2 regions of the Actinoplanes sp. NPDC026670 genome follow, and region 1 is predicted to be linked to the other one. Evidence: riboswitches for the same ligand, from Rfam matches in the RefSeq annotation. Region 1 holds a riboswitch; the other holds the start of a gene.

Region 1 (4,110 bases):
AGCGCCACCGTGACCAGGGTCGACTCGGACGCGGCGATGGCCTCCTCCAGCGCGGTGAGGCTGTTCGCCCCGCCGGTGCCGAGGATCAGCCCGTTCTCCGGAAGGAACGTCACGTCAGCCTCCCTGCGCGGCGGTGAGGACCTCGATCCGGTCGCCGTCCACGAGGTCCACCTCCGACCAGGTCGAACGCGGCACGACGGTGCCGTTGACCGCGACCGCCACCCCACGCTGGGCGGCGATGATCTCGGCGACCAGGGTCGCGACCGAGCAGGTGCCGGGCCGGCTCTGGGCCTGGCCGTTGATCGTCAGCTTCATCGGAACCTCCCGGGACCGAACGCGTCGAGAATCGGATCGGCCGAGCCGGTGAGCACCAGGTCGGCGATGAGTCGTGCGGTGATCGGGGCGAGCAGGATGCCGTTGCGGAAGTGACCGGCCGCCACGACCACCCGGCGGTCGTCGTCGAGGAACCCGAGGATCGGCGCGTTGTCCGGAGTGCCCGGCCGGTGCCCGACGGTGACCTCGGCGAGTTCGTGTTCGGCCAGGCCGGGCACCAGGTCGAGGGCGGCGCGCAGCAGGTCGTGCACGCCGCCGGCGGTGGGCATCCGGTCGGCGCGTTCCTCCTGGGTGGCGCCGACCACGACCTCGCCGTCGGCGCGCGGGACCAGGTAGACGTGCCGTCCGTCGGCGGCGCCGTCGATCACGTGCTTGAGCAGGCCGGGTTCGCCGCGCAGGCGGAGGACCTGGCCTTTGACCGGCCGGATCGGCAACCCGGTGAGCGCCGCGGTCCGAGAACCGGCAGCGACGATGATCACGTCGGCGTCCACCTCGGACAGCTCTGTCACCTGGCGCTGGGTGATCCGGCCCGCCAACCGAGCCCGCAAGACGGCGACGACCTTGCGCGGATCGACCTGGTGCTCGGCCGCCGCGTACGCCCCCGCCCGGACCCGAGGCGAGATCGCCGGCTCGAGATCACGCACCTGGGACCCGGTCAGCGAGGTCAGCTTCTGGTGCTTCCACTCCCGTGCCGCCTCGGCCGCGTCATCCGCCGTCAGCGCCAGCGAAAGCGTCCCCGCCCGGTCGTAGCCGACGTCGCCGAGACCGGCCGCGAACGAGGGCCACAACTCGTGTCCGGCTTCCAGCAGCCGGGTGAGATGCGGATATTCGAAAGCCGACTCCCCGCCGGGCGCGAGCATCCCGGCCGCGACATGCCAGGCCCCGTCCGACCCGTCGGGTGCCGAATCGTAGACCGTGACGTCAGCGCCACGTTCCAGCAGTTCGGCAGCGATGGAGAGCCCGATGATGCCCCCACCGACAAGAGCGACGCGGGTCATGGCAGTGCCGGTCATGGCAGGACCGCCAGGAATTCCGCGACCGCTCCCTTCGGATCCGCCGCGAAGGCGGAGACAGCCGCGACCCCGTGCACCGCGAGCAGCGGCACCCGTTCCGCGGTGATACCGCCGATCGCCAGAACCGGAGTGCCCGGCACCGCGTCGGCGACGGCCGCGATCGCGGCCGGCCCGAGTGGTGGTGGCAGTCCGTCCTTGGTGGACGTGTGGAAGGTCGGCCCGACACCGAGGTAACTGGCCCCGGCGTCGACCGCGGACCGCGCCGCAAGCGGATCACGACAGGTGGCGCCGACGATCGCGGACGGCCCAAGAATCCGGCGGCCAGCGGACACCGGCAGATCCTCGGCCCCGAGGTGCACCCCGTCGGCCCCGGCCGCGAGCGCCACCCCGACCCGGTCGTTCACCAGCACGATCGTGCCGGCCGGCCGGCACACTGCGATTGCGGCGCAGGTCAACGCGTACGCCGAAGCGTCGTTGCTCTTGACTCTGATCTGGACAGCCACGTCGGGAAGCCCGGCCACACCGCGAACGACGTCGATGTCGTCGGTTATGACGTGGATACGGGGAAACGATGTGCCCATGAAGCACTCCTCCCTGCGCCGGCATGACCCGGATCAGGTTCGACGGTCGGGGGCCGCATCAGCCCCCCTCTCAGCCCGGTGCCCGGACTCCCGTGGGTTGTTGTAACCGGACCATAACCGGTCCGTGACGAGAAAACTAGCGGACGTCCCAGACCGGCTCGGGCACCTCGACCACTTCGCCGTCCCCTCTGAACAGCACGAAGCGATCGAAAGACCTGGTGAACCACCTGTCGTGGGTGACCGCGATCACCGTGCCGTCGAACGCCTTCAACCCTTCCTCCAGTGCTTCGGCGGAGGCGAGGTCGAGGTTGTCGGTCGGCTCGTCGAGGAGCAGCACGGTCGCCCCGGACAGTTCGAGCAGCAGCACCAGGAACCGGGCCTGCTGCCCACCGGAGAGGGTGCCGAACCGCTGGTCCCCCTGGGCGGCCAGCTCGTACCGGTTGAGATGTTTCATGGCCCCGGCCCGGTCCTGTCCGGACCGGTGCTCGTCACCGCGCCAGAGGATCTCGACGAGGGTCTTCTCGACGAGTTCCGGCCGGTCGTGGGTCTGCGAGAAGTGGCCGGGCCGGACCCTCGCCCCGAGGCGGGCCTTGCCGTCGTGCGAGACGTGCGCGAGCGGCGCCCCGTCGACCGGTTTGTGCTCCTGGTCGGGATCGGTGCCGCCGGCCGCGAGCAGGCGCAGGAAGTGCGACTTCCCGGTGCCGTTCGCGCCGAGCACGGCCACCCGGTCGCCGTACCAGATCTCCAGGTCGAACGGGAACGTCAGGTTCTCGAGTTCGAGCTGCTCACAAATGACCGCGCGTTTGCCGGTGCGGCCGCCACGCAGGTTCATCTTGACGGCCTGGTCCTTCGGCGGCAGCGGCGGCGGGCCGGCCTCCTCGAACTTGCGGAGCCGGGTCTGCGCAGCCTGATATCGGGACGCCAGGCCGTCGTTGTAGGCGGCCTTGTTCTTGAGCATGAAGACCAGTTCCTTGATCTTCTCGTGCTCCTCGTCCCAGCGGCGGCGCAGTTCCTCCATGCGCTCGTGCCGGTTCATCCGGGCCTCGTGCCAGGAGGCGAACCCGCCCGGATGGGTCCAGGCGCTGCCGCCCTCGACGGCGACGACCCGGCTCGCGGTCTCGGCCAGCAGCTCCCGGTCGTGCGAGACGTAGAGGATCGACTTGTTCGACTCGCGCATCCGTTGCTCGAGCCAGCGTTTGGCGGGCACGTCGAGGAAGTTGTCCGGCTCGTCGAGCAGCAGCACCTCGTCGTTGCCGCGCAGCAGCAGGTCGAGGGCGAACCGTTTCTGCTCGCCGCCGGACAGGGTCCGCACGATGCGGGACCGCGCCTCCTCCCACGGCTTGCCGAGGATGGCGACTGTCACCGTGTCGAAGAGCACCTCGGCGTCGTAACCACCGACCTCACCCCAGTGGGCGAGCGCGTTGGCGTACGCGATCTGGCTCTTCTCGGTCTCGCCGAGCGCCGCGGCAGCCACCCGCAGCCGTTCGCCGGCTTCGCGCAGTCCGGGTGAGACGAGCGACAACGCAAGATCCTCGAGCGTACGGTCGTCGCCGATCATCCCGATGAACTGGCGCATCACCCCGAGCCCACCGGCCCGCGCGATGGTCCCGCTCTGGGTCGGTATGTCACCGGCCACCATGCGCATGAGCGTGGTCTTGCCCGCCCCGTTGGGACCGACGAGTGCGACCTTCTGCCCCTCGCCGACCCGGAACGACACGTCGGCGAACAACTCCCGCCCGTCCGGGAGCACAAAACCGGCGCCGGCGACATCCACGTAACCCATGGCGGCATCCTCCCTGTCAGTACCGGTTCAGTCAGCCGATTTTCCGCTGACCCGCAACACCCGGAACCCCTTCTGACTGGCCGTTCTCTCCACGGTCCAGCCCAGGCCGACCAGCCACGTGTGCAGCGAGTCACCACCGAGGTTCCGGTTGATCACCAGCCAGGCCACACCGCCCGGTGCCAGCCGGGGCAGCCAGCGCTCCAGCAGGTTGTGCAGCTCGGCCTTGCCGATGTGGGTGGGCGGGTTGCTCCAGATCTCCGTGAACGTCACATCATCCGGCACCTCGTCGGGCGCCCGGACCAGCACCCGCTCACCGAGGCCGAGGCGGCCGGCATTTTCCACGGCCAGATCACGGGCCCGGGAGTTGACGTCGACCGCGTAGACGGTCACCTGGGGGGCC
Region 2 (4,110 bases), on a different contig from region 1:
TCTGGGTCTACCTGTGGATAAAGGTCGCCCTGTGGATTCACGACGTGGTGGAGAAACTCGCCGTCCCCGGCCAGAAGCTGGAGAGCGCCGGCAGTGGCATCGCCGACAACCTGGCCGACGCGGGCGGCAAGGTGGGCCGGGTCCCGATCGTCGGTGACGAGCTGACGCAGCCGTTCAACGGCGCCGCCGACGCCGCCCGGTCGATCGCCGACGCCGGTCACCAGCAGCAGGAGTTCGTGGCCCAGCTGGCGCTGATCCTGCCCGCGATCGCGCTGTCGGTGCCGCTGGCCCTGGTGCTGTTCCTCTGGCTGCCGTTGCGGCTGCGCTGGGTCCGCCGGGCCGGGGTCGCGGCCGCGGTCCGCGACGATCCGGCCGGCCAGGACCTGCTGGCGCTGCGGGCGCTGGCCTCCCAGCCGCTGACCGAGCTGGCGAAGCTGGGCCCGGACATCGCACAGAGCTGGCGGGCCGGCGACTCCGAGGCGGTCGCCGCTCTGGCCGGTCTGGAACTGCGCCGTCTCGGCCTGAAACGGCGTTGACCCCGGCCGGCTCACACCGCTGTCACAACGCCGCCGTGACAGCGGTGCCGACCAGCCGGAACCGGGTCGCGTCAGTCGACGGCGGAGGCGGCGTCCTCGTCGTCGTCGCCCCACTCGCGGTGGGCGAACGGCAGGATGGCCCAGTAGGTGAGGAACCAGCCACCGGTGACGACGGTCAGCGGGATCGCCCACTTCCAGTCCAGCAGGTAGTCGGTGATCAGCAGGACGCTCGCCGTCATCGCGATCAGCATGAAGGCCAGACCGCCGGTGGCCATCTTGTGGGCGTACCGGACCAGCTCGGGTTTGCGGCCCTGCCGGAACAGCGCACGGTGGAACGCCACCGGCGAGATGATCATCGCGGTGGCGAAGGCCGCACTGATCAGCGCGACCACGTACGTGTCCTTCTGGAAATCGGTGACGTTCGGGAAGCCGCTGCTGAACGGCAGGGTCAGCAGGAACGCGAAGAGGATCTGCACGCCTGTCTGCGCGACCCGCAGCTCCTGGAGCAGGTCCGCGAAGTTGCGGTCCCAGCGCTGCTTCTCGGTCTCTCGGGGGGTGTGTGCATCGACCGCCATGACGCGCCGAATTCCCCGCCCGGGGCCTTGATCAAACGCCGACGCGGGCCAGGACGGCGTCGGCCAGCTCACGTGGCGCCTGTTCGGGCACCCAGTGGCTGACGCCGCGCATCGCGACGAGCTGGTAGTCGGCCCGCACCCAGTCCCTGGTACGCAGCGCCGCGGTCAGCCCGACCACCCCGTCCTTGTCGCTCCACACGTAGGTGGTCGGCACCGTCACCTCGCCGAGGTCGTCGATCTGGGACGTGTCGAAGGCCCGGTACCAGTTGAGGCCGCCGGTGAGCCGGCCCGGTTCGCGCATCGCCGCCACGTACTGTTCGGCGCGCATGCCGATCGGCCGGAGCATCAGCCGCAGCGCCAGGGCGTGCTGGGCGAGCAGCAGCCGCTCGGCGAACCGCCGCCGGAACACCTCGAAGTAGGCGAGCCGGGCCTTCTGGCTGGGCCGGACCCGGATGGCGAGCAGCAGCGCCCGCGGGTGCGGCACGGAGATCGCGGTGAGGGTCCGCACCCGGTCCGGGTGCCGGGCGGCCAGCTGCCAGGCCACCTGCGCGCCCCAGTCGTGGCCGACGACGTGCGCGCTGTCGAGGCCGAGCGAGTCGAGGACGGCGATGGCGTCGGCGGTCACCGACGACATGGTGTACGCGGCGACGTCGGCCGGGCGGGCGCCCGGGGAGCAGCCGCGCTGGTCGAGCGCGTAGGTCCGCAGCCCGGCCGCGTGCAGATGGGGCAGAACCAGGTCGAACTCCCGGGAATCCTGAGGAAAGCCGTGCAGCAGGAGGACCGGTTCACCATCCTCCGGCCCGCCCTCGTGAACGTCGAACGTCAATCCCTGGGCTTTGACCTCGATCACGTCGTCCCCTCCCTGTGATACCCCGCTACCAGGTGTTACGGTCATCGAAGCACATCCAATCCGACAGGGGAGCGCACTGCGCTGAGAGTGCGGGAAACCGCAGACCCTAGTACCTGATCTGGGTAATGCCAGCGCAGGAAGCTCGGTCTTTCTCCAGCCGCGTCGTGTCCTGGGCACTGTTGCCCGGGAAACACGGCGTGCGTCTCCTCCCGGTACCCACTGGGAGGCAGTCCAATGACATCAACCACCAATCGGTGGCGGACGATAGACATCGTCATCGCCTCCGTCATCGCCGTTGCGTTCGGCGTGATTTTCTGGGCCTGGGGCACGGTCTGGTCGATCACCGAGGGCGCCTTCGCGTTCTTCCCGCCGGCGCAGACCATCATCTACGGCATCTGGCTGGTCCCGGCCGTCCTCGGCGCGCTGATCATCCGTAAGCCTGGCGCTTCGCTCTACACCGAGCTGGTCGCGGCCACCGTGTCCGCGCTGCTCGGCAGCCAGTGGGGCGTCGACACGCTGGTGTCCGGCCTGATCCAGGGTCTCGGCGCCGAGCTGGCCTTCGCGCTGCTGCTCTACCGCAACTACCGGCTGCCGGCCGCGGTCCTGGCCGGCGCGCTGACCGGTCTCAGCGCGGCGTCCTACGACTTCGTCAAGTACACGGTCGGGATGGACCTCTGGTCGTACCGCATCCCGTACGCGGCGATCACCGTGCTCAGCGGCGCGATCCTGGCCGGCGCGGGCTCGTGGGCGCTGGTCCGGGCGCTCGCTCCGACCGGAGTGCTGGACCGGTTCGAAGCGGGCCGCGAACGGGCAACCGTCTGAGACATGAGTGACGTTCAGCTCCGCGGCTTCGGGTGGCGGCACGCCGGTCGCCGCTCGTGGGCGGTCCGCGGGCTGGATCTGGAGGTCCGGCACGGCGAGCGGGTGCTCCTGCTGGGTCCTTCCGGGGCCGGCAAGAGCACACTGCTCGCCGCGCTGGCCGGGCTGCTGCCCGAGGACTCCGGCGAGTCCGAGGGCACGATCCGGATCGACGGGCTCGACCCGCGCAAGGCACGCGAGCGGGTCGGCATCCTCTTCCAGGATCCGCAGACGCAGCTGGTGATGGCCCGCAGTGGCGACGACGTGGCGTTCGGCCCGGAGAACCGGGGAGTGCCGGCCGGTGAGATCTGGCCACGGGTGTCCGACGTGCTGGATCGCGTCGGTTTCCCGTACCCGATCAATCGTCCGACCTCGGCCCTCTCGGGCGGTGAGGCGCAACGCCTCGCTCTCGCCGGTGTGCTCGCGTTGCGGCCCGGTCTGTTGCTGCTCGACGAGCCGACCGCCAACCTGGACCCGCCGGGCGCCGCGCTGATCCGCGACGCGGTGGCCCGGGCCACCGGCCCGGACACCACGCTGATCATCGTGGAACACCGGGTCGCCGAGGCCCTTCCGCTGGTCGACCGGGTGGTGGTCCTGGAGCCGGGCGGCGGTGTCCGCGCCGACGGCTCACCCGAGGTGATCTTCGCCGCCTACGGCGACAAACTCGCTGACGAGGGTGTCTGGGTGCCGGGTTTCCAGGCCCCGCCGCTCAAGTCGAAAACCAAGACCACCCTTGATCTGGTACGCACGGAGCGCGCCGAAGTCCGCGGACGCCTCGGCCCGGTCACCATCGGAGCCGGAGCGGGCGAGGTCCTGGCCGTGACCGGGCCGAACGGCGCCGGCAAGTCGACCCTGGCGCTGCTGCTCGGCGGGCTGCTCGCACCCACGGCCGGGCGGGTCGAGGCGTTCGGGGACAGCCGGCCGCCGCACCGGTGGCGGGCCGCGACGCTGGCCGGCCGGATCGGGTCGGTCTTCCAGAACCCGGAACACCAGTTCGTCACATCCCGGGTCACCGACGAGCTCGCCCTCGGCCCCAGACGGCTCGGGCGCTCCCCCGCCGAGGTCGACCGGATCGTCGGCGAGCTGCTGGAACGGCTCCGGCTGGACCGGCTGGCCGGGGCCAACCCCTACACCCTCTCCGGCGGGGAGGCCCGGCGCCTGAGCGTGGCCACCGCGCTGGCCACCGCGCCGCGGCTGCTGGTGCTCGACGAACCCACGTTCGGCCAGGACCGGCGCACCTGGCGGGAACTGGTCGACCTGCTCGCCGGCCTGCGCGACGAGGGACACGGGA

Evidence for each region. Region 1 has a riboswitch for thiamine pyrophosphate ahead of AB0E94_RS20270 (thiamine phosphate synthase). Riboswitches for the same ligand answer to the same signal wherever they lie in the genome.
Region 2: linked by a shared signal. The riboswitch ahead of AB0E94_RS34950 (ECF transporter S component) and the one ahead of AB0E94_RS20270 (thiamine phosphate synthase) in region 1 are both predicted to bind thiamine pyrophosphate.

What each region holds. Positions count from the first base shown of each region.
Region 1 covers NZ_JBEZXU010000019.1:44,575-48,684, reverse strand. The annotation lists gene AB0E94_RS20285 (thiazole synthase) at 1-113, opposite strand, end outside; gene thiS (sulfur carrier protein ThiS) at 115-315, opposite strand; gene thiO (glycine oxidase ThiO) at 312-1,346, opposite strand; gene AB0E94_RS20270 (thiamine phosphate synthase) at 1,343-1,927, opposite strand; TPP riboswitch at 1,921-2,031, opposite strand; gene AB0E94_RS20265 (ATP-binding cassette domain-containing protein) at 2,064-3,710, opposite strand; gene AB0E94_RS20260 (methyltransferase) at 3,738-4,110, opposite strand, start outside.
Region 2 covers NZ_JBEZXU010000045.1:76,610-80,719, reverse strand. The annotation lists gene AB0E94_RS34965 (hypothetical protein) at 1-536, shown strand, start outside; gene AB0E94_RS34960 (DUF6328 family protein) at 608-1,111, opposite strand; gene AB0E94_RS34955 (alpha/beta hydrolase) at 1,143-1,958, opposite strand; TPP riboswitch at 2,017-2,119, shown strand; gene AB0E94_RS34950 (ECF transporter S component) at 2,196-2,783, shown strand; gene AB0E94_RS34945 (ABC transporter ATP-binding protein) at 2,787-4,110, shown strand, end outside.